2 regions of the Herbaspirillum sp. GCM10030257 genome follow, and region 2 is predicted to be linked to the other one. Evidence: riboswitches for the same ligand, from Rfam matches in the RefSeq annotation. Region 2 holds a riboswitch; the other holds the start of a gene.
What was found. A riboswitch is a leader RNA that binds a small molecule or an ion and turns the genes downstream of it on or off. The one in region 2 is predicted to bind manganese.
Positions count from the first base shown of each region.

Region 1: linked by a shared signal. The riboswitch ahead of mntP (manganese efflux pump MntP) and the one ahead of ACFQUU_RS05700 (TMEM165/GDT1 family protein) in region 2 are both predicted to bind manganese.

Region 1 covers NZ_JBHTDH010000010.1:138,824-154,327, reverse strand. Annotated here, with positions in the region: gene ACFQUU_RS16785 (heavy metal translocating P-type ATPase) at 1-1,536, opposite strand, end outside; yybP-ykoY riboswitch at 1,640-1,818, shown strand; gene mntP (manganese efflux pump MntP) at 1,829-2,395, shown strand; gene ACFQUU_RS16775 (hypothetical protein) at 2,525-2,773, opposite strand; gene ACFQUU_RS16770 (copper-binding protein) at 2,871-3,263, opposite strand; gene ACFQUU_RS16765 (efflux RND transporter permease subunit) at 3,308-6,472, opposite strand; gene ACFQUU_RS16760 (efflux RND transporter periplasmic adaptor subunit) at 6,469-7,998, opposite strand; gene ACFQUU_RS16755 (TolC family protein) at 7,995-9,308, opposite strand; gene ACFQUU_RS16750 (hypothetical protein) at 9,380-9,847, opposite strand; partial or broken gene ACFQUU_RS16745 (helix-turn-helix domain-containing protein) at 10,251-10,385, opposite strand; gene ACFQUU_RS16740 (hypothetical protein) at 10,675-11,730, opposite strand; gene ACFQUU_RS16735 (hypothetical protein) at 11,982-12,146, shown strand; gene ACFQUU_RS16730 (AAA family ATPase) at 12,173-13,132, opposite strand; gene ACFQUU_RS16725 (hypothetical protein) at 13,144-15,126, opposite strand; gene ACFQUU_RS16720 (hypothetical protein) at 15,123-15,504, opposite strand, start outside.
Region 2 covers NZ_JBHTDH010000003.1:215,738-231,241, forward strand. Annotated here, with positions in the region: gene ACFQUU_RS05675 (LysE family translocator) at 22-720, opposite strand; gene ACFQUU_RS05680 (VOC family protein) at 843-1,415, opposite strand; gene ACFQUU_RS05685 (fumarylacetoacetate hydrolase family protein) at 1,452-2,450, opposite strand; gene ACFQUU_RS05690 (Bug family tripartite tricarboxylate transporter substrate binding protein) at 2,475-3,449, opposite strand; gene ACFQUU_RS05695 (IclR family transcriptional regulator) at 3,663-4,529, shown strand; gene ACFQUU_RS05700 (TMEM165/GDT1 family protein) at 4,536-5,105, opposite strand; yybP-ykoY riboswitch at 5,110-5,293, opposite strand; gene ACFQUU_RS05705 (HAD-IIB family hydrolase) at 5,315-6,163, opposite strand; gene ACFQUU_RS05710 (CysB family HTH-type transcriptional regulator) at 6,160-7,101, opposite strand; gene ACFQUU_RS05715 (sulfite exporter TauE/SafE family protein) at 7,236-8,009, shown strand; gene ACFQUU_RS05720 (nitrite/sulfite reductase) at 8,025-9,719, shown strand; gene ACFQUU_RS05725 (DUF934 domain-containing protein) at 9,712-10,233, shown strand; gene ACFQUU_RS05730 (phosphoadenylyl-sulfate reductase) at 10,230-10,949, shown strand; gene cysD (sulfate adenylyltransferase subunit CysD) at 11,008-11,943, shown strand; gene ACFQUU_RS05740 (sulfate adenylyltransferase subunit 1) at 11,943-13,268, shown strand; gene cobA (uroporphyrinogen-III C-methyltransferase) at 13,292-14,044, shown strand; gene ACFQUU_RS05750 (sirohydrochlorin chelatase) at 14,068-14,445, opposite strand; gene lptG (LPS export ABC transporter permease LptG) at 14,454-15,504, opposite strand, start outside.

The DNA of each region.
Region 1 (15,504 bases), on a different contig from region 2:
AGCAGCACCTTCGATGGCGACAACAGCTGGCTTGCCCTCTGTCAGGGTGCCGGTCTTGTCGAAGGCCACAGTCGTCACCGAGTGGGCGGTCTCTAGCGCTTCCGCATCCTTGATCAGGATGCCGTACTTTGCAGCGACACCCGTACCAGCCATGATTGAAGTTGGTGTCGCCAGACCGAGGGCACAGGGACATGCAATGATCTGTACGGCCACTGCGTTCAGCAGTGCTTGCTGCCAGTCTCCCGTGAAGAAACCCCAACCGAAGAACGTGATGGCGGAAATCAGCAGGACGATCGGCACGAAGATCGCACTGACCTTGTCGACGAGCCGCTGAATGGGCGCCTTGACCGCTTGCGCATCTTCGACAAGCTTGATGATTTGCGAAAGCATCGTTGCGCCACCAACCGCAACGGCCTCGATGATTAGCATTCCATCTGCGTTGACGGCGCCGCCCGTGACCTTGTCTCCCACCGATTTTGCGACAGGCAGGCTCTCGCCAGTCAACAGCGACTCATCCAGATGACTGCTACCTTCGACCACGGTGCCATCTACTGGAACGCGGTCGCCCGGCCGGACGATCACCATGTCGCCAACGCGTACGGCTCCTACCGGCACAGAAAGATCCTTACCGTCCCGGCGGACAATGGCGGTCGTTGCGCGAAGAGATTCCAGTGCCCGCAGCGCAGCGACGGTCTGGTGCTTCGCCCGAGTCTCCAACCATTTGCCGAGCAGAACAAGTGTGATAACAACGGCGGAAGATTCAAAGTACAGGTGCTCCATCATGCCTTCGTGGCCAGCATGGGCAACGAGCAGATAGACGGATAGGCCATATGCCGCGCTGGTACCAATGGCAACCAGAAGGTCCATGTTGCCGGACCGTGCGAGAAGCGCCTTCCAACCAGCCTTATAGAAGCGGGCGCCCAACCAGAACTGCACTGGGGTTGCTAGCAAAAGCTGAATCCAGCCCGGCAGCATCCATTCCTGGCCGAAGAGCATGCCAAACATCGGCACGACCAGCGGCAAGCTCAACAGCGCGGAAACGGCAACCGGCCACCAGGTTGGCAGGGTGCCGGACGCTTCGCCCTTTGGGACGGCGTCCGTGACGACTGTAGCCTCGTAGCCGGCCTTTTGTACTGCGGCAATAAGAGCGTCGATCGATACGCCAGCCGATTTGACCTGAGCCTTTTCCGTTGCGAGATTGACAGTTGCGTCGGTGACGCCCGGAACCTTCTTGAGCGCCTTTTCAACGCGGGTTACGCACGACGCGCAAGTCATCCCGGAAATAGAGAGGGAGACAGGCTCCCCAGGCACGTCATAGCCGGCCTTTTCCACGGCTGACGACAGCGCATCAAGCGTGGTGGAAGGTTCAACATGGACCGTGGCCTTCTCCGTCGCCAGGTTCACAGCTGCACTTTTGACGCCGGGCACGGCTTTTAACGCCTTCTCGACGCGCGAGACGCACGAAGCACACGTCATCCCTTCGACTTTGAAGGTTAGCTCAGTAGAAAAGTTTTGAGTTTTCAGGGCGGTATCCATACAGATCTCCATAGGTGTACCGTCAAGATAGACCTTCCAGTAATGGTAAGGTCAAGTCCAACTTTCAGATTTTCTCGCGATCTTCAATAATTTGAAGCATGGTATATTGGCGCACCCATTGGGGAGTAGCCGGCTTCTGTACAGGAAGCGCCTGCATCAACATACTCGGCGGAAAGTTTTTCGCTGTGGTGCCGGCGGCCGAAAGGTTGGCGAGACCATTGGCATGCCAGCACGATGGAGGTCGGGCTGTGTTGGGCATGCCATTTGTCTTTGCCCGACCTGAAAGCTTGCAATGAACTTCATCTCCACCACTCTGATTGCCCTTGCCATGTCGACAGATGCCTTTGCGGCAGCAGTTGGAAAAGGCGCTGCTCTCCACAAACCTCAGCTGCGAGAAGCGCTTCGAACCGGGCTAATCTTTGGCATCATTGAAGCATTAACGCCGGTCGTTGGCTGGGCAGCTGGACAAGTGGCCGCGCCTTACGTGGCCGCGTGGGACCACTGGATCGCCTTCGTTCTTCTGGGGATTCTTGGCGCAAGGATGATTCGCGAAGGATTTTCCGAGGCAGAAGAGGAAGTCGAGAAGCCAGGCAGACACTCTTTCTGGTTATTGGCTGTGACCGGATTTGCGACAAGCATTGACGCGATGGTCGTCGGTGTCGGCCTGGCTTTCATGGACGCCAATATTGTGGTCACCGCGGCTGCGATCGGGCTTGCAACGTTCACGATGGTCACGCTGGGCGTGATGGTCGGCAGAGTTCTCGGAATAATTGTCGGCAAGCGCGCCGAAGTCATGGGCGGCGTAATTTTGATAGGTATTGGATGCCTCATTCTTTATGAGCATCTCGGCGCAGCGTAACCTTTCAGCGCAACTCATGCGCACCAGACGAGATGAGCAAAAGGACAAGTCAAGCTTGTCCTTTTGGCCTTGAAAGCCGGCATGCCAGCAAGAGGTGCTTGTTGCAGCCGAACACGGTGCTTAGCCAGGTTACTGCGGCTTCATTTTCGGTTCCATCATTTGATGATGCCTTTGCATCATCTCCATGCGATTCTGCATCATGTCTGGCGTCATTTGGCTCATGTGGGCCATGCACATATCCATCATTCCTTTATCGGCCATCATGGCCATTGGCATTGAGCCTGCCGCGTCAGTTTGACGAGACGTCGGGTCGGTGACGCAACCGGCCAGCGTTAGTAGGGACAGCATGGAAGTTGCCAACAACAATGTGCGGTTCATAGATATCTCCTTTAATACACCCGGAGGTGAATGAAATACATCGACGCTCCCTGTTGTTATGCGCGGCCCAGCCGTCCTGTGCCGCGCCCTATATTGCTTAATGCCGCTTTTTCTGAACCTGCAGTGAGGTTACGGTCGCAGTGTTTTTAATGTTTTCGATGTTGAATTTCACTTTGTCGCCGACTTTCACGCGAGCCAGCAGCGCGGCGTCTTTGACTGGAAAAGACATCGTCATCGGGCTCATCTCGACCGTTTCAGATTTGACTGGACCATGCTTCAAGGTGATGCTCTTTTTATCCTTATCCACGGATTTGACCTCGCCTTCATTCACCCCGACGTTGCTTGCAGAGTCTTTGTTGCTCTCTATGCCATCCATTTTCATGCCACCCATATCACCCATGCCACCTTTCCCCTGGTCAGCAGCCGCGGTATTTAACGCCAGGATTGTCAAGCCAGTTACGACGACGAATTTGTAGAAAGGTGCGTCCATTTTTTGCTCCTTGTGTTAGCAGTGAAATCAATAGTGGTAGAAGTTCATACAGTGACGCTGTGAAGCCGGGCTCCTGCCGCAGAGCGTAGTTTTCGCTCCTGAAGAAGACGCCATGCCGCCGGAATGACAAACAACGACAGCAGGGGCGCTGAAATCATTCCGCCGACCATCGGCGCGGCTATGCGCTGCATGACTTCAGAGCCTGCTCCCGAGCCATACATGATGGGAACCAGTCCAGCCAGAATGACGGCCACGGTCATTGCTTTCGGCCGCACTCGCAGCACTGCACCTTCACGGATGGCGTCCATAATCAAGTCTCTGGTCAACGTTTGCCCAGTCGCTAGCCGCTGGTTTAATGAATTGCGCAGATAAACCAGCATGACGACACCGAACTCAGCGGCGAGGCCCGCGAGCGCGATGAAGCCAACAGCAGTCGCGACCGATACGGCGTGCCCAAGCAGCCAGACAAACCAAAAGCCACCGATGAGCGCAAATGGCACGGTAAGCATCAACAGCAAGGCTTCCGAAGTCGACCGGAATGCCAGATACAGCAGGATGAAGATGACGATCAATGTCAATGGAATCACCGTCTGCAACTTGGCGGCGGCCCGCTCCAGGTATTCGAACTGGCCAGACCAGCCAATCGAATAGCCGGCTGGCAGTTTGATTTCCTTTTGCACCGCTGCCTGCATGGCTTTTACCGCGGTGTGCAGGTCCGTTCCACGCACATCGACATAGACCCAACCGGACAGGCGTGCATTCTCGCTGCGTATCATCGGAGGACCGTCGGTAACCATGATGGTTGCCACGTCAGCCAAGCGGATCTGTGCACCTTTGTCGGTTACTACAGGAAATTCTCGTAGCGACTGCACCGAATCCCGATAGTCCCTCGGATACCGGACATTGATCGGGAACCGCTGACGTCCTTCAACGACTTCACCAACGTTTTCACCACCGATGGCGGACGAGACTACCGACTGCACATCAGCGACCGACAAGCCATACCGCGCTGCACGCGGCCTGTCGATATCCACGTCAATGTAGCGTCCCCCGCGCAGCCGCTCGGCTAACGCAGACGTCACGCCCGGGACATTCTTGACCACGGTCTCTACCTGAGATGCAATCTGGTCGATTTGCCCAAGGTCGGATCCCGAAATCTTGACTCCTACCGGTGTCTTGATGCCGGTTGAAAGCATGTCGAGGCGATTCCGGATAGGCGGAACCCAGACGTTGGACAATCCCGGTACCCGGACGACTTGGTCGAGTTCTTCAACCAGTTTTGCGGGCGTCATATCGGGACGCCACTGCGCACGAGGCTTGAACTGGATAGTGGTCTCGAACATTTCCAGCGGCGCCGGGTCCGTCGCCGATTCCGCTCTGCCGGCCTTGCCGAACACCGTCGCCACTTCCGGCACCGTACGAATAAGCCGGTCGGTCTGCTGCAAAAGCTCACTCGCCTTGGAAGCCGATAGCCCAGGTAGTGCTGAAGGCATATAGAGCAGATCGCCTTCGTCCAGTGGCGGCAGAAACTCACCGCCCAGGCGCGACAAGGGAATCGCAGTCAGGACAAGCGCGACCACGGCAATACCGATCGTTACAACCGGATGACGCAGGCTGGCCTCCAGCAACGGACGATATCCACGGATCAGTATCCGGTTGATGGGGTTCGCTGCTTCCTTGGGAATCCGCCCGCGAATCAGGTAGCCCATCAGCACGGGGACGATGGTGATCGCAAGGCCCGCGGCGGCGGCCAGCGTGTAGGTTTTCGTGTATGCCAGCGGAGCAAAGAGCTTGCCTTCCTGCGCTTCCAGCGCGAACACCGGTACAAAGGACAGCGTCACGATGAGCAGGGAAAAGAACAATGCTGGGCCGACCTCGATCGCTGATTCTGCCATCAATGTCCAGCGTTCCTGTCCTCTCAGTTCTTTCCCTGGATGGGCGTGCTCGTAGGCTTCCAGGTGCTTATGCGCGTTTTCAATCATCACAATGGCCGCATCGACCATCGCCCCGATCGCAATGGCAATGCCACCAAGCGACATGATGTTGGCGTTGACGCCCTGGTAGCGCATGACAATGAACGCAGCAAGCACGCCCAGCGGCAGCGACACAATTGCCACGAATGCGCTGCGCAAATGGAACAGGAAGATTGCACAGACGATCGCAACCACAACAAACTCTTCAATGAGCTTGTCGCGCAAATTCGTGACGGCCGCCGAAATCAATTTCGAACGGTCGTATGTTGGCACGACTTCGACGCCTTTCGGTAGCGAGCCCTGCAGCGTAGCGAGGCGGGCTTTGACTGCCTTGATGGTTTCCAGCGCGTTTTTACCAGAGCGCATCACCACGACGCCGCCAGCGACTTCCCCCTCGCCATTCAGTTCTGCAATGCCGCGCCGCATTTCGGGACCAAGACGGACCGTTGCGACGTCGCGCAATGTTACGGGGGTGCCGGCCTCGCTGCTGGACAACAGGACATTGCGGAAATCTTCCAGTGAACGCAGATAGCCGCGCGAGCGGACCATGTATTCTGATTCTGCCATCTCCACGACCGAGCCGCCGGATTCCTGGTTTGCCTTGGAAAGAGCCTCAAGCAGCCTCGCGTGCGAAATCCCAAATACCCGGAGCTTGTCCGGATCAAGGACGACCTGGTATTGCTTGACCATGCCCCCAATGCTGGCCACTTCGGCGACATCCGGGACGGTTTTAAGCTCGAACCGCAGGAACCAGTCGTTCAATGCCCGCAGCTGGGCCAGGTCATGCCCTCCGGTGCGGTCCACCAGTGCGTACTCGAAGATCCAGCCCACCCCGGTTCCGTCTGGACCTAGCTCGGCGCGCACTCCTTGTGGCAACCGGCTCTGTACCTGGCTGATGTATTCCAGCACGCGCGAGCGTGCCCAGTAGAGGTCGGTCGCATCATCGAACAGTACATAGACGAACGAGTCACCGAAGAAGGAATAGCCTCTGACCGTCTTTGCACCCGGCACGGCTAGCAACGCCGTGGTCAATGGATAAGTGACCTGGTCTTCGACAAGCTGTGGCGCCTTGCCCGGATACTGGGCGCGAATAATGACTTGCGTGTCGGACAAGTCCGGCAAGGCATCCAGAGGCGTGTTGCCAAGCGCCCAGATACCCCATCCGGCAATGGCGACGGCAGCCAGCAAGACCCAGATGCGATTGGCGATCGACTCGCGAATGATCCGGGCGATCATTTCGCACCTCCAGCCGGCGCGACTTTCTCAAGGACGTAGCCGTCCTTGCCTTCCTTGAATGAAAACTCTACGTCCTGCCCGGGTTTGACGCCGGCGAACGCATCAGGCGTCGGCTTATTGAAATCCATGGTCATCGCGCCCCACTTCAGCTCCGGAATTGGCTTGTGTGAAAGCGTCAAAGCTTCGGGCGAGACCTTTTCCACCTTGCCCACACCTCGGTAGACCGGCCCTGCAGCAGCCTGCGCGGGTTGGGTCGAAGGCTGGCCTTGGGCTGGGGTTGGACTGGAAAGCTTTGGCAATACCGATTTCAGGTTGGCTTCCGAATCGATAAGAAACTGCCCGGATGCGATTACCTTCTGGCCTTCAGTCAGGCCGCTCAGGATTTCAGTGCTGTCACCGATATCACGACCCGTCGTCACTTCCACTGGCTGCATGGAATTGTTGTCGCCCGCTACCAGGACGACTGAGCGCTTGCCGGTCGTAATAACCGCTTCCGTCGGTACAAGCAGCCGGGACGCCGCCTTCTCGGCACCGAGGCGTACCCGCATCAACATACCGGGAATGAGGCTGCCATCCCGGTTATCCAGTTCAAGCCTTGCCTGGATGGTGCGGGTCGAGGAACTGACGTTTGGCAGGATTTCACGGACTGTGCCCGCATATTTACGATTCGGCTTGCCCGAAAACCTGGCTTCGACGGTCATGCCAGTCCGGGCCGAACCTGCCGCAGTTTCCGGGATCTCAGCGACCAGCCATACCTTGTTCAAACCGGCGACTTTGGCAATTGTCATTCCCGGGGAAACCATCGCGCCATCGCGCACCGCAAGTTCGGTCACGACCCCTGTCACTGGCGATGTCAGCGTGATATTGCGTTGTGCCTTTCCGGTACGGTCAAGCTGTGCAATGACGCCGTCGGGGATGGACATGGCACGCATGCGTTCGCGTGCCGCGGAGGCAAGTGCATCATTGCCGGAGCGCTTCAGTGCGAGGTACTCCTCCTGCGGGGCAATCCAGTCCGGGACGAACAACGTTGCAATACGCTCCCCGCGCTGGATCCGCTGCATCGGCGAGCGGGCATATAACCTTTCAATGTAGCCAGTCACGCGACTCTGCACAACCTCCGCAGCACTTTCGTTAAACTGCGTCGTGCCCACCACTTCAAGCGCATCGTGTGTCTCTTCACGACGCACAGTCGCAAAGCGAACTCCCAGATTCTGCTGCAACGTCGGGCTGACCTTGATGCCGCCTTCTGCGCCGCCTTCATCGGCATACACCGGGACCAGCTGCATGTCCATGAAGGGGCTTTTACCGGGCTTGTCGAACTTGTGGCCGGGCACCATCGGGTCATGCCAGTACAACACCTTGCGGCCCGTCTTCGGGTCAATCTTTTCACTGGGGTTTACTGTGCCTGCTGTCGCAGTCGATTCTGTGTTGGCCTTGCCTTGTGAACCGATCCAGTATCCACCGAATGCCAGGCCGGCGCCAATCAGTGCCAAGACGATTGCTTTAAGTGCAAATTTCGTTTTCATGGCGCTGTCCTCCCTGCCGATGCCAGTTCATGCGGTACAACGTGATGTTCAAGCGTTGCCCAGGTCAGTGCAGCATCCTTTTCCAGTTCCGTGATCTGGAGTTTCTGCTCCAGCAGCATCTTCCTCGCACTGAAGATCGCATTCAGGCTGCCGGTGCCGGCGCGGTACGCCGCGGTGGCAAGGTCAACCTGCTGATGGGCGGCAGGTAAAAGCTCTGCCTTCAAAAGGGAAAGCCGTTCCTTCAGGCTTGTGAGTGTGGCGGCCTGCGTCTGGATTTCCGATTGCAATTCCCTGACCGCATCTTCGTACTGCAACCGAGCCCGGGTCCCCATTGCGGACCGCTCTGCGATGTCGCGGTCTTGCCGCTCTGACGGATTCACCGCCAGCGGAATACTGATGCCGACAGAAACCATGTTGGAAAACTGTGGGCGTTTGCTAAAACCTGCTTCAATCGACCAGTCTGGACGACGCTCCTTGGTCGCAACAGTGGTTTCGGCATCGGCCAGGGTAATGGCACGCCGTGCAGCGAAAACGACTGGATGGTATTTCTCCAACTCCTGGAGAGGGAGATCGGGAACATGGGAAACCAGTGAAGGCGTCTCGTCGGCCACGGCTTCAACGGGCATCGTGGTCCATCGGGCCAAGGCAGTCCTGGCGTTCCTCAGTTCTTGTTCGGCTTTGCGGGTAGTCTCCTTGGCTTGCGACAACGCCAACTCGGCTTGTACAACGTCCGATGCTGTCGCCTTGGCGCCGCGGTGGGATGCCTGCATTGCGGATAAGTCCTCGGCAGTTTGCTGCTCGACCTCCTTGACGAGGGCCAGCGTCCGCTGGATGTACAGGACATTTACCCACGCCTTGGCGGTTGCTTCCCTGATTTTGGCAATTTCAGCCAGGTAGTTGCCTTCTTCCACCTCGATGGCACGCTGGGCTCGTTCTGAGCGCGCCGCGCGCTTGTCGGCCGATACCCACTGCTGCTCGATGCCGACGCGACGCATGGTCATGAAGTCCCGCGTGGTACTCCAGCGCTCATCGCCGTTTACCGGAACATTATCGATGCCCACTTTGAGCATCGGATCCGGTAACTGGCCCGCCTTCGCGGCGGCTTCGCGGCTAGCGAGAATGGATGCTTCAGCTGCTTTGGGCAGCGATGAGCGCTGCAAAGAGAGTTGCAACGCCTCGTCTAACGTCATAGCTCTTATCTGAGCATGAGACATGGTGGTACCAACCAACAACGCGATCAGCACGCCGATGTGATGGAGTACGCGCGACTGATGCGATGGACGCAGTCGCGCTTTGATAAGCAAAAACATAGAATTCCCTGTGAATGAGACGAACTCCGACCTCGGCGATATGCCGGCCGGCAAAACAGCACAGGGTTAAGTCAAATACGCAGTCGCTGTGTGCGAAGGTAGGGAGGATCGCTTCCTGGGTCCGATGGAGAATCCGGCCAGAAAACAGTAAGGAAAGGCGGGATGGCTGGCGCCATCGCTGGCATGACAAGCAAAATGGTCGGCGGTGTAACAGCGAGCGGCGCGGCCAAATGCTCTAAGGCTAGATCGTCCCGTGCTTGAAACTCCGCGCAATGAACCGGTTTTTCCTTGTCCATATCGGCACAAGGCATTCCTTCAGTCATTCCGGTCATTGCCGGCTGCGCCAGCTCTGGGCAAACGTATGTAGCCATGGCGATTCCGGACGTGAAAACCGTCATAAGGAGGACGCCGGCGATAAGCCTGCAAAATGATGAGAAGAAATGACGCATCGGATGTGACATCAATAATAACGTCAGTATAGCGTAAGCAAGCACCATCTTGTTGTGGACTCCACTGCTTCTACTGCCAAACGGAAACACAACATTTCTTCACATGATGTATTGAATGTAAGGCGTGCGTTCAAAATACGCATACCACTGTTTTACCGTCGAGGCGGACGCGAGTGCAGCGCTGGACATGCACGGCTGAGGCAGACGGCGAACGTGGCCCCTTGTCTTCGCATCGCATGAGATTGTCAACGATCACCTGACGGAGATGCATCACAAATAGCGCAACATTCACAACGCAGGATTGTGTACCCGGGGCATATCTTCAGGCAGTTCCAGCAAATAGTTGGTGACTCAGTGCCACCCGCGAGAAATCTTCCTTCCTTCGGCCGACGATGTGGTTTTAAGATCGAAATTGGGTCTGGGGGAAACGCATCCGTTGCCATCGCCAGTGAGTCCCAGCGTGGCGGCTGGTCAGGACACCGATGCCATACTACCATTCGGTGATCTGGCTCGGATGCACGTTGAAGTGCTGTGCCAATTCCGCTAGCGTCCGCTTACCCTTGAGCGCTGCCAATGCCGCCTTCGCCTTGAATTCGGATGAGTGGTCCCGTCTCGTTCTTCTGGTCATACTTGCTCCTGAAATGCAGCCTCCGGCTGCGATTATGAAGCAAGACTTCCACTTATCTGACTGTCTGAATTTCCTATGCCACCTCTGGCGTAGCACTGTTCTCGTTAAACATCATATATCCGGTCGGATGAAACAACATGCCTCGTTCCAAGTTGGCTTGCGTTTCCCACGCCGAAAGTTGCAACTCAGAAGGAGATCGACCTGCATACAGCGATTTTTTTCGTAACCTACGCATGACCAGTCTCCAAGTGGTCGTATGGGGCCAACGAAGCGCCACATGTTTCTGAATCTATAAAATAAGAAGCTTAGGCTGAGATGGAAGATGACTTTCATCGCCAACGACGAGCATTTCATGACGGACGGTTTGTGCTTGCCACGAAGAAATCGCAGTAAAGTCACCTGGCGAATGTTTGCCGGTACTCGTTATCGGAAGGAACCTAGAGTTTAGACACCTTATTGCATTGGCGCTCGAAAGAAAACCTGGATGAGGATAAAGCGCCGAAACATTGATTACTGGCGATAAGGCATCCGCATCGGCTACGCATGACCCTAGAGTAAATTCGTCAGGGGCGTATCGCCACGAGCGCCCTATTTGAAATGTCTGATTTTGTTCGCACAATAACAGCACGCTCTGCCAGATTCCGAAGAAACTATAAAATGTCCAATGCAAACGGTGACGCGAAGTCCACAGGCGGCTGTCTCTGGCACTCATCAGCCGAACAGGCACTTTGCTCTGATCGAGTTGACCCCATCCGTTCATTCCGGTGCACTCGGCAGACATTCTCCAGGCGAAGTACGCAAGGCAGACTGGACACACGTCGTCGCTAAGTATATTTGATACTCCGGCTTGACTCCTCCGAGTTAAGCGAAGGTTGCAATGCTTATGGCTACGGACATATCGTTTGAAAATATGGCGGCGAAAACTTTTATATAGCGCTTTAATGTCCGCCGAAGGTATTCCCCGTTCGTGATCATTGTTGGATCGATCGGCCGCAGGCCCGGTCCAATGAGCAATCGCTACTTTGCGCCCACCATCTAACTTCAAGGGCAGTTCGAATCCAAGAGATTTTGCATAGTCGAGTTGGGCGGTCTGTCTATTCAATGGAGAAGTTTTCTCTGGCTGAGCATCTAGTAAGTCCGAAAAGAGCATATCGCGGACGCTTAATGTTTGGCCAACGCGCTTCCACCAGTTAACAACCCGGTCTCCGAAATCCTTTACGGTATCGTGTGAAATCGGGTCAGGCCAACGCTTAGGTTGAACCGATCTCCACGAGTAGTCGTCATCCTCAAATTCGAAAAGGTGATGTTGCTTATCAATTTCGGATTCGCAGATTTGAATCGCCATGTCTTGGTTCCAGATCTCAATAAGCCTATTCTTCGCTTCGACGATAAGTAGTCGGTCATGCCAGGGGCATCGCTCCAAAATATGTAGATCAAAGAAAACACAATGGTATCCCCCATCAAGGCATGAAACACAGTGTCTAAACGATAAACACTTCCGCCCCTTAACGTTGAAGCCTAAACGGTCTAGATACGCTGCCTTTAGCCAGTCCTCCCTAACGTCGAGCAACAATGCGAACCTATGGAAATCAATCCATGAGCTATCCCTACTATCACCAGGATCCTTTCGGGTCGATGTCGAGCCAGGTAGCGCAATCATCGCTGCCAGCTGAGAAAGCGACATACGGTTATAAGCGCAGACTCGGTCGACGACGCTTCGCGCAGATTCGTAGGGTTTATCTCGCCGAGAATCCCACGTAAGACGCGAGTAGTTTAGTAAAGGCACGTTATAACGTGCTGCAAGAGGCAGCCGTAAAATTCAGTAATCCAGAGGTCAGAACCGAGGCATTTATCTCCTCTTCTGTCAACTTAAAGGATGAACAGTCCTGTGTTTGTGCATTCTGCAGTAACTCTTCGATGATAATTGAAAGATGTTGCATTGGGACAGTAAACAAGTCACCTTTCCTAAGAACGGTATCAATGCATGTCCAGATAGCGTTAGCGTATGTAGAAAGACGAAATCCGTACTTGAATGCAATGGGCAAGTAGAAACAGGTAAAGCTTATTCCAGAATTTTCCGGGAACTCTGACAACTCGTCGTACTGGTTGAGAATTGTGCGTAACTGCTCGTTGTCTGCGCATCCATGGAACTGAACAGTATCGCAAAGAAAGCGCGCAATAATCTGATACGCGCCAGACCTACCGAATGCCGTAATCCGATGAAGAATCTCAGGCTGAGCAAAGGATACGGTGGTCATGCGAATGCCTCGTTCAGCCAAGGCGTTATTGAAATAAACTAGACACTGTAAGTCCACCTGGGTCAAGGTTTGAGCCTCGTCGAGGATTAAAACGTATTGACCTCCGCCTAACTTATTTACTTTTGTTGCGATGTCGAAGACAGCATTCATGAAAAGATCATTCGAGTTTTTTCTATCCGAAAGAACATGCCTTTCCGCCTCTAATATAAGTCGGTACATATGTCCGTTATCGGTACGCTTGCCACCCCTTGCCTCAACTCTTGCGGTGTAAGAGTCTGGGAACTCGAGTTTTAGGCATCGTGCTACGTCCCTTGAGCAGCTTGACTTGCCGATTTGAGGAGTGGCGTAAAGGACAATACCAGGGCGTCGCGCGTTTACGCGTGTGCGGATAAGGTCATAAGCTGCCTCAAGCATAGGGGTTGGCAAGGTATATTGGCGCCTTTTGAGAGGATGGCTGCTTGCCAAGGCCCTGTATTCGTCTGGTTGCATCGCATCTCCTCTTACCTTCGGTTTCGTACTTTGTCGAATAAGCCAATAACAGAGGGCATGGTGGTGCGCCGAGGTGCAACTTCCGCCTCAAATTGCTTGAGAATCCTGTTCCTTGGCGAGATTGCGGGACTGACGACGGGAACTTCTTCATCCGACTCTTGAGTCACCCGCATTATTTCTGTCGCATTCTTCTTTGAGACGCGAGGGGCTGACTTCTGTTTTCCGGCAGAGGATGTTGCTAGGTAGCGCAGATAGGTAGTTACCGGACACTCAAACTCAGATAGAAAAAGAATGCGTCGGTGTACAAGAGAGTTGATTTTCTTGCGTGTAGCGACACTATGTTTAATGTCAGACCACTTGCCTCCCACTAGAAGAAAGCCAAGTGGTGCACCATCAGGCATAAATGCTTCGAATTGGCGGTAATCGTCCTCTTCAATCGTTATTATTATTTTTTGATTTATTAGCGCGCTGGTCGACCCTATTACGTCGTTTGTGTAGATCCCACCATCACGTTCTACGTATGGCCGACGTCCGTTTTCAAGGCTCCCACGGATGGTAGCTTCTTGGGTTAGTAAGATCTTTCTCGCTTTGTGAATCATGTCAAGCGGCAGTTTTCTTGCTTCAACGCGTGGGCGTGGGCCTGAAAGAAAATAGGAGATAAACGCAAGCCGAGATAGACTTGATAGACCTTTACAAGGCGTTAAGTTATGCAGTGCGAGCGCCACATCAACAAGCTGTAATGTTTCCTGGGCCCGGATTTTGTGGCGTATGGCCTTCTGCTCAGCGTTTGCAGCGCGTCCATTGTGCGGATTGCTTCCAGTGGTGGAGGGCAAACGATGAAATATGTTATCGGCGATCTGCCCGAAAGTATTTTCTACATTCGGTCGCTTTTCGAAGTGCCCTGGCGATCCATAATTAAGGGAAAATCCAAACGTCTTGCGGCACCCATCGTGGACGGCCATCGCCAGATTTGAAAGTGCACCATCTAGCATGGTAACAGACCATAAAGCGTTTTCTGCTTCGGGAATAATACCGCTTGGGAAGCCACTCCCCTCCCGGTAATTTAATCCGGGCACAGTCAACTCCATTGGTTTCCATTTCGTCGTTGATGCGTCCCTGATCACGCGAATTACGTCAGCGGCGCGGACCACACTGGAATACACTATCTGATACGCCAAAATTGCGGTGGAAGCGACGTCAACTGCTGCAATTAGCCAAAGGCGATCAAGTAGAATTTCGGTTTCAGCGCCTTCCGGTGTTTGCATCGCTATAGTTAGAAATGCGTCTATGCGGTATGCGTCAATTTCTACGGCATCATACGGTTCAGGGAAGTTGAACAATGCCTTCTTTCCGGTACCGGTGGGTAGATGTGCCTTAGCTTCGTCTGATCCCCATGCAGCGACTGAGCGAGAAAAATTCCTATATAAAATAGCTCGCATGTATGTTGTGATCGAACGTAGCCCTCTATATTTCGAATTAAAGGGCCATTCGTCACCTGTTACACCAAGCTCCTTTATGGCAGTTATAAATATATTGTGCAGGTCCCTCCCTCTTAATCGCGCCTCAGGAATCTTTTTTGCCTTAGCGGACTGAAGAATATTAGCCGTCAAGATGTCATTTAGATCCGGTAGGCGAGTCAACAAGCGCGACATTTCTCCGGATTGTCCACCTTGTTGCTCTGGTTGTTTTGGCGAGGGGCCGGAAGTTCTTGTGTACGGCTTTAGATGCAAATAGGGGATCAATGCTCGAAAACCCAGAATTCTTCCGTCGTCACCCAACTTGAGACATCTATCAACATAGAGTGCGATAGTTTTCGCGGAGATTCCGGTGGCAAGTTGGATATCCTTACCCGGGTAACCATCAAGATACATTGTGACTGCGCGGACTCGTTTATTGAATTTATCTCGGTAGGCTTCTTTGATGACCTCTGGCGGAACGATCGGCCATAGCTTCACGCTCAGTGCATTTGCCGCCGCCGATATTCGCTTTCTCATGTCATATCCTCTGCGAACCAAACAGTGGACCGACTGATTCCTGTTTTGGAAAGATCCAGTCGTACAGCACCCTTGGCTGCAATTCGTACTAATACGCCATACAGAACAGGCGCATCGAACAATGGAAGCTCCTCACATAGGTCTCCGATGGTACCTTGTCGGTAAGTTTGAATTTTGGAATAGAGGGCTATTGAAGCCTCAGTCTCGCTACGAAACCGGACCACTTCCGCGTAACACAACGCTTTCTGTATCCGCACACCAAGTGCAACCAACGGAGTAAGGTCGTCGTTTGTATAGCGCTTATAAGTTACACCTGCGCTTGAACTCGCCGCTGCCTGGGCTAAATGTTGACTTCGTTCGCTGTGGATGGAACTAGTA
Region 2 (15,504 bases):
ACACCGGTTAAGTACACTGGTTTATTTAGCCGAACGCCCGCCCGCAAAAGCAGTAAATACCCCCAAGCCGATAAAGGTACTTGCAGTCACATATCGCCCGATCGCGCCAGCGCCGCGCATCCGGTTCAGCATTGGCGCCACGGCGCTCGCGACGGACACATAAACGCAATCCGTTGTCGCGGCGATAAGCACAAAGACTGCACCGAGAGAAACACTTTGCAAAACCGCCGGTGCGGCAGGATCCATAAACTGCGGCAGGAAAGCCGCAAAGAAAATCGTCGTCTTCGGGTTGAGTAATGCAACCAGGAAGCCATCGCGGAAAATGCGCCTGACGTTTGTGGTATCGAACTTTTGTTCCTGACTGATAGTGTGTGCAGCATTTGCAGCGGGCGCCTCAGGTGCGACAGCTGCGTCAGGTGCAACAGGCGCCCGCAGGGCCTTTATCCCGAGATAGATCAGGTAGCCAGCGCCAGCGTATTTGACGACAGTAAAGGCAATCGACGAAACGGCAAACAGCGCAGCAAGTCCGATTGCCGCACCGATCGCATTACCGAGATTTCCCAGTGCCACCCCGGCGACTGACGCCACGCCAGCACGGCGGCCTTGTGCCAGCGTACGTGTTACGACATAGATCACGCCTGGTCCGGGCGTAACGGCCAGTGCCAGACTGGCCAGGAAGAAAGCGGCCATCAATGGCCAGGCGGGAAACAGGCTGTGCACGGGACTCTCCTCGACAATACCCACGGACTGTTCAGTATAAACCCGGAACCGACCGGTCAGGCGAAGGCATCCAGTTCAAAGTACTTGCCCGGATAGGTAGCACCCTGCTCGTTCACAAGCGATTACCTACCCTGCTTGCCTGCAAGACGTTCCGCCTTCTCCTGCGACCAAGCCGCAATCTTTCCATGGATGCCTTGTTGCTCGGCACGCATCTGCGTTTCGGGCGCAAGCTGTGCACAAAGTTCAAGCCGTATCCCGTTCGGGTCAAAGAAGTAAATGGACCGGAAAATGCGATGGTCGGTGACGCCCAGCACCTCGATGCCATGCCCTTCCAGCCGCTGTTTCATGTCCTGTAATTGCTCGACCGAATCGACGCGCAATGCGATGTGATTGACCCACGCCGGGGTATTCGGGGAAGGCGCGGGCATGACATTGTCGCCGAGATCGAAAAATGCCAGACATGAGCCGTCGGTCATCCGGAAAAATATATGCACGTAGGGACAGTATTCACCGGTCGACGGTACGACGTCGCTGCGGATATAGTGAAACAAGGGCAAACCGAGGATATCCTCGTAAAAATGCCGCGTTTCTTCCGCGTCACGACAGCGATAGGCAAAGTGATGCAGGCCATGGACAGGAACGGCCGCCGGCAGGCTTGTCGCTTGTCCGACCTCGGTTGCGGTAATGGTATTCATCGTGCCTCCTGAAGACTGAAAGACCAGTCCTGCGGTTTATCGTCTCTTCGGCGAAGCTGCTTGCGATACCTGCTGGTTGATCGCACCGAAGATCGACTTGCCGTTCGCATCGAGCATTTCCAGCTTGATGGTGTCGCCAAATTTCATGAACGGCGTTTTCGCTTCGCCGTTGGCGATCATTTCCAGGCAACGCTTTTCGGCGATGCAGGTATATCCCTTGTTCGCATCCTTGTTGGACACGGTACCGGAGCCAATGATGGAGCCGGCGCGCGCGTTGCGGGTCTTGGTGAGATGCGCAATCAATTGCGGAAAGCTGAATACCATGTCGACGCCCGCATTCGGTTGACCCACCAACGCGCCGTTCCAGATGGCACGCAATGGCAAGCCCACTTTGCCGTCCGTCCAGGCCGATCCCAGTTCGTCCGGCGTAACGGCAACCGGCGAAAAACTCGACGCCGGTTTGGACTGGAAAAAGCCAAAGCCTTTTGCCAGTTCACCGGGGATCAGGTTGCGCAGCGAAACGTCATTGACCAGCATCAGCAGCTTGATATGTTTTGCCGCTTGCTCCGGCGTCGTGCCCATCGGCACATCATCGGTGATGACCGCGACTTCACCCTCGAAGTCGATGCCCCACTCTTCCGATGCCAGTACGATGTCGTCGGTCGGCCCGATGAAGTCATCGGAGCCGCCCTGGTACATCAGCGGATCATGCCAGAAGGATTCCGGCATTTCCGCGTTACGCGCCTTGCGGACCAGCTCGACATGGTTGACATAGGCGGAACCATCGGCCCATTGATACGCGCGAGGCAACGGTGCCATGCAACGCTTGGGGTCGAAATCGAAGCTGCGCTGCGCCTTGCCGGCATTGAGCTGTTCATACAGCTGCTCCAGCTGCGGCGCGATAAAACCCCAGTCATCGAGTGCGCGTTGCATGGTCAGCGCAATGCCGTCAGCGAGGTGCGCAGTCTTGAGGTCGCGCGATACCACGGCCAGCTGACCGTCGCGGGTCCCATCCTTGAGTGTTGCCAGTTTCATCTGAAAATCCTGTCCTTGGTAGGTTTAATCAAGCGTGATGCCGCGTTCCTTGATCAATGCATGCCAGCGCGTCGTCTCGCTCTTGATATAGGAAGCCATCTGTTCCTGGGTACCCGGCAGCGGTTCGATACCGAGGTCGGTCAGGCGCTTGGTGACGTCCGGCGCGGTCAGCGCCTTGTTCACTTCACTGTTCAGGCGAGCGACAATGTCCTTGGGCGTCGCGACCGGAACGGCCATGCCCTGCCATGCGTACATTTCCAGATCGTTGTAGCCAAGCTCTTTCAAGGTTGGCACGTCAGGCTGCAGCGACAAACGTTTGTCGGAGGCGACCGCCAGCGCGGTAAGCTTGCCGGTCCTGATGTGCGGCAGCGCGGTGGCCAGATCGAGGATCATCATAGGCACCTGTCCCGCCAGCACATCCTGCACTGCCGGGCCTGCGCCGCGATACGGAATATGGACGATGAAGGCGCCGGTGCGCTGCTTGAACATCTCCATTGCCAGATGATGCGGGCTACCTGCTCCCACCGAAGCGTAGTTGTACTTGCCAGGCGCGGCCTTGACCTTGCTGATCAGGTCCTTGGCATCCTTGAATCCCGCGCCTGGATTAGCGACCAGCAGCAGTGGAAAGCGCGCGATCAGGGAAACCGGCGCGAAATCCTTTTGCGGGTCGTAGGAAAGTTTTTTGTACAAGGCGCCATTGAACACGAAGGTCCCGTTATCGCCCGAAAAAACGGTGTAGCCGTCACCCGGCGAACGTGCCGCCGTCTCGGCGCCGATGATAGTGCCGGCGCCCGGCTTGTTTTCGATGACGACTGGCTGCCCGACCTGTTTGGATAACTGCGCTCCGATAGTCCGCGCGATCACGTCCGAACCGCCTCCCGGCGGATACGGTACGACCCAGCGAACCGGCTTGGAAGGATAGGACTGCGCATTGGCAAGAGTGCCGGCCGCGATGAGTGCAGTGCCGGCGATAAGCTTGAGAATCAGTGGATAACGCATGGATCTCCTTTATACCGGCCTCACACGGGCCGCTTGTTCGCTTGTTGTAACGTGACGGTGACTGTCAATGATCGGTGTGAGGTGTCATCGGCGCTAATTCTGTCCGCATCAACCAGCATCGACCAATTTGCTTTACACTCCAACATTATTACGCATTGTTAAATGCATTTACCATTCCATAACGCCCTGTCATTCTAGCATTGTATGAAAAGCATGGTGAACACGTCCGGCGACGACACGAGCAAACCTGCTGCGGCAGGTCAACAAGGCATTCAATCGATCGAGGTTGCGGCTCCCTTGCTCGTTGCCCTGGCCAATGCAGCCGGTCCGGTGTCACTATCGATCCTCGCCAAGGCGGCAGGCATGCCGGCAGCCAAGGCGCATCGGTATCTCGTCAGTCTGATCCGGGTGGGACTGGTATATCAGGACGCTGCCACGGGCCTGTATGATCTGGGGCCGATGGCACTGGAACTGGGATTGGTGTCGCTCGGCAGGCTGGACGCCGTCAAACTTGCCGACGAAACCATGGCCGCCTTGCGTGATGCCACCAGCGAAACTGTGGCACTGGCGACTTGGGGAAATTTTGGTCCTACCTATATCCGCTTGCTGCAGTCGCGCAGGCCGGTCACCATCAACCTGCAGATCGGCAGTGTCATGCCGATGACCTATACCGCAAGCGGACTTTGTTTTGCTGCCTTCCTGCCGTCTACCGAGACGGACGCCATGCTGCGCAGCGAACTCGCCCAGAATCGTAGTGAAAAGCTCGACGCGCCGCAAACGCGCAAGGAACTCGAACCCCTGCTCGAAGAAACACGGCGCCATGCGATGGCCCGCATGATCGGTCACCTGGACCCGGCATCGGTCCGCGCCTCGGGAGTCACGCGCGCGGCGGAACGCTTGCTGGCAGGCTTCAATGCTTTCTCGGCGCCGGTCTTCGATCACGACGGTCGGATGCGTTTTGCATTGACCGTCGTCGGATCGTCTGCGCATATCGATGAGAGCTGGGACGGTGAGATTGCCCGGGCCACACGGGCGCACGCGGAACAGTTGTCGCGGCGCCTGGGTTACCGACCCGTGTAATGTGGCTTACAGCAGATTGCCGACGTTCAGGAGAGTAAGTACGCCGAGGATTGCGAAAATCACCGCAGCGATGCCATGCACGAGCTTGAGCGACACGACATGCATGATCCGGCTGCCGATGAATACGGCCGGCACATTGGCGAGCATCATGCCCAGGGTTGTCCCGGCCACCACAGGGATAAAAGCAGAATATTTTGCTGCCAATGCGATGGTCGCCACCTGCGTCTTGTCTCCCATTTCAGCGAGGAAGAACGCTACCGCTGTCGCACCAAAGACGCCGAAGCGTGCAGGCTTGGCATCAACGTCGTCGAGCTTGTCGGGGATCATGGTCCAAGCGGCCATTGCAAGAAAGGACAAACCAAGTATCCAGCGCAGGGCGTCCTTGCCGACGAGCGAAGTCAGCCAGCTGCCAAGCGCGCCCGCAAAGGCGTGATTGAGCAAGGTTGCCACGAGAATGCCAAGAATGATAGGTATCGGACGCCGGAATCTGGCTGCGAGCAGCAGGGAAAGAAGTTGTGTCTTGTCGCCCATTTCTGCGAGGGCGACAATTCCGGTCGAAATGAAGAATGCTTCCATAAGTGCTCCAGGGCCGGACAATTACCAATGACCATGCGCCCTCCGGCCCTAAGCTGAGGCGGCATGGTCAAAGGTCTCGCCAAACCTGGATCGCTTGCGCCATAACCTGCTGTCGATGACGCAAGTTAAGTCTGTTGACGCAAGCCCCTCTCGTTTTCGGAGGGCGGCTACTCCCCAATGACGGGTGCGATTTTAACCCAAATAAAAGGTTACTGGGCAGAAATGTTTCTGTGTTCCGGGATGCCGTGCGCGGTCAGCACCGCGCGCGCGGCCTCTACAAAGCCGGCGCCACAGGCTTGTTGCGTGACGTAAGCCGGAGCGACATCCAGTCGCACAAGGTGCTTGCTGATATTGGCAACGCCCACGGTATAGGGGTAATGCGCAAACATCGCGGCATCGTTGCCTGAATCACCAATAAAAAGGCAGCGCTTACAGGCGTCCGCATCAACAATACCGAAGACGCTTTCAAGCACCTGCTGGCTGGCAACCTGCTTGGAAAAATGCGCTAGGGACGCATGCGCATGGATACTACTGGCGGTGGCATAAAAGCCGTGCGCGGCAATGAATTCCACGATGGCAGTTACGCCATCAGCTGACCTGGGCTGGACGTTTTCGCCGATATCAAACGCCAGATCACCCACCCGCTGTGGCGCATCGTCGGCGACCGGCAAGTCGGGGAAGCGCCGCTGCAGCACCGGTATAAATTCTTCCAGCGCCGCGCGGTGCTGTTTCCGCGTAGATGCATCTGCATAAAACCACGATTGCATCCGACCCTGCACGTCATGCCAGAACGCGCTGGCGCCGTTTTCGGCAATCACTGCGTCAAACCGGCACAGTTTCAACAGGGGCATGGCCCAATAGGTCGGACGTCCTGTCACGGCAATCACGCGTATGCCGACGCTACGCAAATCATTAATGGCGGCCAACACCTCTGGCAGGAGTGCACCCTCCGACGTCAGCGTGTCGTCGATATCTGTGAGCACGAAGTCGATCTGCCGGCGCTGGTCGAACGGCCAGGTGGCCAATGCCTGCATTTGCCTTCCCGGAACTGGCTTCATAGTTCGTAGCTATCCTTTTCACCACTCATCACCTGTTCGATCAACTTACGGTTCATCGTCGGTGTCAGCAATTCGATAAAGCTGTATACATAGCTGCGCAAATAGGCGCCCTGCTTCAGCGCGACACGCGATACGTTCGATCCAAACAGATGGCCAACGGAAATTGCCTGCAAACCCTTATCCCGTTCCGCATCGAAGGCCATGCCGGCAATAATGCCGACACCCATGCCCAGTTCGACGTAGGTCTTGATGACATCGGCATCAATGGCTTCCAGGAAAATGTCCGGTTTCAGCTCCCGAATCGCAAATGCATGGTCGATCTTCGCGCGGCCAGTAAATGCGCTGTCATAAGTGATCAGCGGATAGTGGACGATCTCTTCCAGCGTGATGACTTTTGCATCCAGCAAAGGATGGCCGTGAGGAACCACCACCACATGCTCCCATTGATAACAGGGCAAGGTAATCAAGCCGTCAATGTTGGCGATTGCTTCAGTGGCAATGGCAAGGTCGGCCTGGTCCTTCAATACCATTTCCGCGATCTGCTTGGGATTGCCTTGCAGTAGCGATAGCCTGACCTTGGGAAACTTCTGCGTGAACGCCTGCACGACTTTCGGCAACGCATAGCGCGCCTGTGTATGGGTTGTGGCGATTGTAAAACTGCCGCTGTCCTGCGCCGCGAATTCCTTCCCGATGCGCTTGAGCCCCTCGATTTCCTGCATGATCAGTTCAACCGAGCGAAGCACGGCGCGACCTGGCTCGGTCAGGCCACGGATGCGCTTACCATGCCGGGTAAAAATATCGACGCCCAGTTCCTCTTCGAGTTCGATGATGGCTTTGGAAACGCCGGGCTGGGAAGTGTAGAGGGCCTTTGCGGCTTCTGTCAGGTTGAAGTTTTGGCGGACGGCCTCGCGCACAAACCGCAGTTGGTGAAGATTCATTGTTTCCCTTATGGCAACACTACCTTATTTTTTGTTCTTGCATATGCCAAATGAGCATATAAGCAAATAAATACTAAGTAGTTTGGAATAAGGAATTAGTTTATTACGATTCACACTCCTTTGCGCGAGGTGACATGACTGTTTCTTATATAGTTTCCGGGTTTGCGGTTGGCCTGCTGGTCGGCCTGACGGGTGTCGGTGGCGGTTCTCTGATGACGCCATTACTTACACTCATGTTTGGCGTTTCGCCAACAGTGGCTGTCGGCACCGACCTCGCTTTTGCGTCCGCCACCAAGACGGCCGGCACCCTTGCCCATCGTGTGCGCGGCACAGTACGCTGGGAAGTGGTCCGCCACCTCTGCTACGGAGCACTACCTGCCGCCCTATTTGCCACATTGGCGCTGAAATACTTTGGCGCACTGGACAAGCAGATCGGCCAGATCATTCGTTATTCCATCGCCGGGTCGGTGCTGCTGACGGTCGCCGCATTGTTGTTCCGTAGCCGCATGCAAGCCTGGATGCTGGCCCATCCGGAAAAACAGTTGCAAGGCCGCAACCTGACGATCGTCACCGTGGTTGTCGGCGTCCTGCTCGGCACCCTGGTCACGATCTCTTCTATCGGCGCCGGGGCGGTAGGTGCGACCATTCTTGTATTACTGTATCCTCGCCTATCCCCGGCGGAAATTGCCGGCACCGACATCGCCTATGCGGTTCCGCTGACAGCCATTGCTGCTGCCGGCCACTGGTATCTCGGTTCCATCAACTGGGAACTGCTGGTCACCTTGCTGATCGGTTCGGTTCCCGGCATTACCCTCGGTTCACTGGTCGCGAAAGCGGTCCCGGAAAAATTTCTGCGCGGCCTGCTGGCTACCACGCTGACGGGTGTCGCCGCCAAATTGGTTTTTTAAGATTGGAAGAAGAAGATGTATCGTTACGACCAATATGATCATCAGATCGTCAAGGAACGCGTTGCACAGTATGCCGACCAGGTGCGCCGCCGTCTGTCCAATGAGTTGCTGGAAGACGAGTTCCGCCCGCTGCGCCTGCAGAACGGCTTGTACTATCAGCGCCATGCTTACATGCTGCGCATTGCCGTCCCCTACGGCCTGCTCGCTTCCAAACAGATGCGCCTGTTCGCGCACATTGCCCGCGAATATGACCGTGGCTACGGACATTTCACGACGCGCCAGAACATCCAGTTCAACTGGATCAAGCTCGAAGATACACCTGAAATCCTGTCCAAGCTGGCATCGGTCGAAATGCATGCGATCCAGACTTCCGGTAACTGCGTGCGCAATATCACTTCCGACGAATTTGCCGGCATTGCCCCCGACGAGATCATCGATCCGCGTCCGTACGCCGAAATCCTGCGTCAGTGGAGCACCTTCAATCCCGAATTCGCTTTCCTGCCCCGCAAATTCAAGATCGCCATCAACGGCGCACTGGAAGACCGTGCCGCCATCATGGTGCATGACATCGGCCTGTCGGTCGTAAAGAACGAGCAGGGCGAGGTCGGCTTCCGCGTGCTGGTGGGTGGCGGCATGGGCCGTACGCCTATCCTTGGCAGCGAAATCCGTTCCTTCCTGCCGTGGCAGCACGTCATGAGCTACATCGAGGCGATCCTGCGCGTCTACAACCAGTACGGTCGCCGCGACAACATGTACAAGGCACGCATCAAGATCCTGGTGAAAGCCATCGGGATCGAAGAGTTCGCGCGTCAGGTTGAAGCAGAATGGGCGGACATCAAGGATGGTCCGAGCACGCTGACCCAGGAAGAACTCGACCGCGTCGCCGCCTTCTTCACCGCCCCCGCTTACGAGACGCTGCCGGCGAGCGATGCGGCCGTCGAACAGTTCAAGTCCGACAACAAGGCGTTCTCCAACTGGATCAAGCGTAACGTCAAGCCGCACAAGGTGCCGGGTTATGCTGCCGTCGTACTGTCGCTGAAGAAAACCGGTGTGCCGCCGGGCGACGCGACCGCCGAGCAGATGGAATTCGCCGCCGACCTGGCCGATCGTTACAGCTTCGGCGAACTGCGCGTCACGCACGAGCAGAACCTGGTGCTGTCGGACGTCAAACAATCGGACCTGATCAGGGTCTGGGAAGAAGCAAAAGCGCACGGCATGGCGACGCCGAACATCGGCCTGCTGACCGACATGATCTGCTGCCCGGGCGGCGACTTCTGCGCGCTCGCGAATGCCAAGTCGATCCCGATCGCGTCGGATATCGCCGAGCGCTTCGACAACCTCGACTTCCAGCACGACATCGGTGAAATAGAGCTGAACATTTCCGGCTGCATCAACTCCTGCGGTCACCACCATGTCGGCCATATCGGCATTCTCGGCGTCGACAAGGACGGCAGCGAGTGGTATCAGGTGTCGGTGGGCGGCGCACAAGGTAACAATTCGAGCATCGGCAAGATCATTGGCCCGTCGTTCTCCGCACATCAGATGCCGGAAGTGATCGACCGCATCCTGCAGGTCTACCTGCGCGAGCGCCACGAAGATGAACTCTTTATCGATACGGCACGCCGCATTGGCGTCGCGCCGTTCAAGGAATTCGTTTACGCAACGCCGATCGTCATCGAACACAAGATAGGAGAAGACGCATATGCGTAACATCATCAAGAACAAGGCAGTCGTTTCGGATGACTGGACCGTATTGCGCCTGACAGAAAACGATACGGCCGACACCGTTGCGATCCCGGCGGGCAAGGTGATCGTGCCCCTGAAAGTCTGGCAGCAGCAACGCGCTGTACTGGAAGGTCGCGCCGACCTCGGCGTGTGGATCGGCAGCAGCGAGCGCCCCGAAGAACTAAAGGGTGAGCTGTCGCATTTCAAGCTCGTCGCCGTCGACTTCCCGAAGTTCGCTGACGGTCGAGGCTATTCCATTGCCTATAACCTGCGCGCCCGCCTCGGCTATACCGGCGAACTGCGCGCCATCGGCGACGTGCTGCGCGACCAGTTGTTCTACATGCAACGCGTGGGCTTCGATGCCTTCGCCGTACGTGAAGACAAGAACATCCATGACGCACTCAAGGGACTGACCGATTTCTCCGAGGTCTATCAGGCCTCGTGGGACCAGAAGTCGCCGCTGTTCCGTCGTGTGCAGCGCTCCGGAGTGTCGGCATGAGCGATTTGAATATCCTGGTCGACAATACGACGGCAACGCTGCAGCGTATTGCCGACGAGTTTTCGCCGGCGGTATTCGCGTCCAGCCTGGCTGCGGAAGACATGGTGCTGACCGACCTGATCCTGAAGGCGAAACTGCCGATCGGCATTTTTACGCTGGAAACCGGTCGCCTGCACAAGGAAACACTGGCCATGGTCGACCGCATCAGGGAAACCTATGGCTACGAAGTCGCACTGTACAAGCCGGAGACTTCGGCGATCGATGCTTACGTCACGCAGAATGGCCTCAACGCCTTCTATGACAGCGTGGACATGCGCAAGGAATGCTGCCGCATCCGCAAGGTCGAGCCGCTGAACCGCGCCCTCGCTGGCAACAAGGCATGGGTCACCGGCCAGCGCCGCGCCCAGTCAAGCACCCGCGCCGAACTGGCGGTACAGGAAGACGACGTTGCGCATGGAATGACGAAGTTCAATCCCCTGGCCGACTGGTCCGAGGAAGACGTTTGGAACTACATCCGCAGCAACAACGTGCCGTACAACCCGCTGCATGACAAAGGCTATCCATCGATCGGCTGCGAGCCGTGCACACGGGCGATCCAGCCTGGCGAGGATGTGCGCGCCGGCCGCTGGTGGTGGGAAAACCCCGAATCCAAGGAATGCGGACTGCATGTGGTCGACGGCAAGCTGGTAAGAATCAAGGCAGTCGCGACAACCTGATCTCTTCCGAGAACGGGGAAGAACCAAATAGCGTAACAACGATGGCATGGATAACATTATGAATACCGCAGTCGAAAAACTTTTTCTGGATGCTGCCAGCAACCGTCACCTTGACTGGCTGGAGTCGGAAGCGATTCACATCATGCGCGAGGTCGCTGCGGAATGCACCAACCCCGCCCTGCTCTTTTCCGGCGGCAAGGATTCCGTTGTCCTGCTTCGTATCGCTGAAAAGGCTTTCCGTCCAGGCAAGTTCCCGTTCCCGCTGGTGCATATCGACACTGGTCACAACTTCCCGGAAGTGATCACCTTCCGCGACAAGCGCGTGGCTGAACTGGGTGAGCGCCTGATCGTCGGTTCGGTGGAAGATTCCATCAAGCGCGGCACGGTGCGGCTGCGCAATCCCCAGACCGATTCACGCAATGCGGCGCAGGCCGTGACGCTGCTGGAAACGATTGCCGAGCACAAGTTTGACGCTTGCATCGGCGGTGCACGCCGCGACGAGGAAAAAGCTCGTGCGAAGGAGCGCATTTTTTCCTTCCGCGATGAATTTGGCCAGTGGAATCCGAAGGCCCAGCGTCCTGAACTCTGGGACCTGTACAACACCCGTGTGCATCCGGGTGAAAACATGCGTGTATTCCCGATTTCGAACTGGACCGAGCTCGACGTCTGGCAATACATCGCCCGCGAAAAGCTGGAACTGCCACCGATCTATTTCGCGCATGAACGCGAAGTCATTCCACGCAACGGCCTGCTGGTGCCGCTGACCGATCTGACGCCGCCACGCGAAGGCGAAGCCGTTGAAAAGCGCGTCGTGCGCTTCCGTACCGTCGGCGACATCTCCTGCACCTGCCCGGTCGCTTCCGACGCGGCAGACGTTGACGCGATCATTGCCGAGACCGCTGTTACCCAGATCACCGAGCGCGGCGCGACCCGCATGGATGACCAGACATCCGAAGCATCGATGGAAAAACGCAAGAAAGAAGGATATTTCTGATGAACGCCGTAGCTGAACAACAAGCCCTGTCGATCAATGCCGGCGCCGAACGCGGCCTGCTGCGTTTCATCACCGCGGGCTCGGTGGACGATGGTAAAAGCACACTGATCGGTCGCCTGCTGTTTGACAGCAAGGGCATCTTCGCCGACCAGCTCGATGCGATTTCCCGCGCCAAGCACAAGCGCACAGTGGGCGACACCGTCGACCTGTCGCTGCTGACTGATGGCCTCGAAGCGGAACGCGAACAAGGCATTACGATCGACGTCGCCTACCGCTACTTCGCCACGCCGAAGCGCAAGTTCATCATTGCCGATACACCTGGCCATGAACAGTACACACGCAACATGGTGACCGGCGCATCGACCGCCGACGCGGTGATCATCCTGATCGACGTGTCCAAGGTCAAGCTGGGCGATGACGGCAGCGTGACGCTGCTGACACAGACCAAGCGCCATTCCACGATTGCCCACCTGCTGCGCATTGAACACGTGATTGTCGCGGTCAACAAGATGGACCTGGTCAATTATGACCAGACCGTGTACGACCGCATCGTCGGCGCTTATCTCGATTTCGCCAAACAGCTCGGCCTGAAAGATGTGCGTCCGATTCCGCTGTCGGCACTGGCTGGCGACAATGTGGTTGTCGCTGGCGACAAGATGCCATGGTACAAGGGCCCGACCCTGATCAATCTGCTGGAATCGCTGTCGGTGTACGAAGATTCGCATGAAGAACCGCTGCGTTTTCCGGTGCAGCTGGTCGCGCGCCACAATGGGCATGAAGCAAACGATTTCCGTGGCTATATGGGACGTATCGAAGCCGGCAAGGTGCGCAAGGGCGACAAGCTCGTGGTGCAACCAAGCGGACAGACTGCGACCGTCAAGGATATCCTGACGCTCGACGGTTCGCATGACGTCGCTACGTCCGGGCAGTCGGTGACTGTGCTGCTGGACGAATATCTCGACATCTCGCGCGGCGACATGCTGGCGGCAGCCGCAGCCCCTGCCACGCTGCTGAAGTCTGTCAATGCCGATATCTGCTGGCTATCGGAAGATCCGCTGGACATGCGTCGCAAGTACTGGCTCAAGCACACCACCAAGCAGGTCGCTGCACGCGTGACTGCGATTGATACGCTGCTGGATATCAATACGCAGGAGCGCCGCAACGCTGACGCGCTCAGGCTCAACGATATCGCTACCGTATCGATCAACGTACAACAGCCCCTCGCCGCCGATGCGTACGATGCCATCCGTGCCACTGGTGCCTTTATCCTGATCGATGAAGTGACCCACCAGACGGTGGCGGCCGGCATGATCCGGCTGGCTTAATAAATTAGTCAAGGCTACTGCCGATGCCATCAAGTGAAGTTGCAGGCCGGGCACTCGGCAAGGTCTACCTGATTGGCGCCGGCCCCGGCGCCGCCGACCTCATCACGATCCGCGGCGCGCGTATCCTTTCGCAGGCCGACGTTGTCCTGTACGACGCGCTCGTGACCGAAGAGATGCTGGCGCTATGTCCGCAAGCCGACAAGATTTCCGTTGGCAAGCGATCCGGACAGCGCTCGACTGCCCAGCATGTCATCAATGAACAGCTGGTCGCCTGCGCGAAGAAATACAAACTGGTAGTACGCCTGAAAGGCGGCGATCCAATGCTGTTTGGACGGGCCGATGAAGAGCTGCGCGCACTTGAAGCGGCCGGCATCGACGTTGACATTGTTCCCGGCATCACGGCAGCACTCGCCGCGGCCGCATCCACCAGGCAACCGCTAACCAAACGAGGCGTCGCCCGCAGCGTGGCGTTTTTTACTTCCAGCACCGCACCCAATCACCCCGAAGAAACGACGCTTCCGGATTGCGACACGCTGATCCAGTACATGGGCGGCAAGGAAGCAATCACCACTGCGCAAAAATTGCTGGCACAGGGGCGCTCACCTGCCCTGCCGGTCGTCGTGGTGGAAAATTGCAGCCGGGAGAATGAACGCGTGATGCGTCTTAGCCTGGGTGGTCTTGAACAGGGTTTATCAGGCTGCCAAGGGCCGGTGCTTGTAATGATTGGCGAGGCGTTTGCGCCGCGAAATTCGGACAAGGACTCGGACGGGAAATAGTGTCGCAGTAGTCGTGGCGATGCTTACCCATTCCCCAACGCGCCAAGACAATAACGTCCGATCGCATTCAACACATCCAGACTCTCTCCGACCGCCGGTGCCACCGTAATCTGCAACAGCGGATACTGATGGCGGATTTCATCGATGATCACTGGCAGATCACGCAATACATGTCCGCCCTGTCCAAAGAAGACAGGAACCACGGTCAATTCCTTGCAGCCGTCCTCGACCAGGTCTTTAACCAGTTCCGGCAGGCGCGGCGTCATTAATTCAAGATAGGCCAACGACACGGCGACATCCGGCTTCTGCTCTTCAACAATCCGCTGCAGACGCTGGAAAGGCTCGGCCCAGCGTGGGTCGCGGGCACCATGAGCAAACAGGACGAGGGCACGATGTTTCATCAGGTTTCCTAGTGTTTTTGGACCCACCATAGCGATCCGATCGCAATCACCAGGAACATCATACTGGGCAACACAGCGGTCGCCAGCGGAGGCCAGGTATTGAGCAGGCCCAGATGCGAAAACAAGCTATTGAGCAACTGGAAGCTGACACCGATCATGATGCCGATAAAGATCTTGAGGCTGACGCCACCGGCGCGGAAATGCAGATAGGCAAAGGGTAGTGCCAGTGCCATCATCACCAGCACGGCAAATGGGTAAAACACCTTTTTCCAGAACGCGATTTCGTAGCGCTCTGTCGTCTGGTTATTTTCCGCAAGGTGGCGGGTATACACGGCGAGGCCATACGCCGACATACGGTCCGGATCGGCAAACAGCACCGACAGGATGTTTGGCGTGATTTCGGACACCAGGTCGCGCGCTGGCAGGGTCTTGGTCGTAATGGTGGCCGTGATATCGCTCAGCTTGGCGCCGAAGCTCGTCTCCGTCACATCCGACAAGCGCCAGACATTCCTGGCCTGATAATCCGCATACGCTGCGGTGACCACCGCAATCAGACGGAAGTCGCGGTCGAACTCATACAGCTTCACGTTTTGCAGCCGGCCGGCCGGTGTTACATCCTTTACATTGAGAAAGCGCGTCCCGACGGTTTCACCGGTTAGTCCGTTTTGGCGGATCACATCCTTGGTCCATAAGCCGGTACGAAATTCCTGTGATATCGACGCGCCCTGTGCCTGCAGTTTCCATTTTTCAGCCATTGCACTGGTCGCGGGAGCGATAAATTCGCCGAACAGGAAAGTCACGATGACGAGCACGATCCCAACCCGTGCCAGCATCCAGCTCGCCATGCCGGTCGACAGCCCCGACGCGCGCATGATGGTGAATTCGGAGCGCGCCGCCAACTGTGCCAAGGTGTAAATGCTACCGATCAAGGCAGCGATCGGCATCAGGTCATAGACATACCCGGGCAGCCCCATCGTCACATACAAGAAAGCATGCTGAAGCTGGTAATTGCCACGACCTACCTGCGGCAGTTCACCGATCAGATCGAAAAAGGCAAAC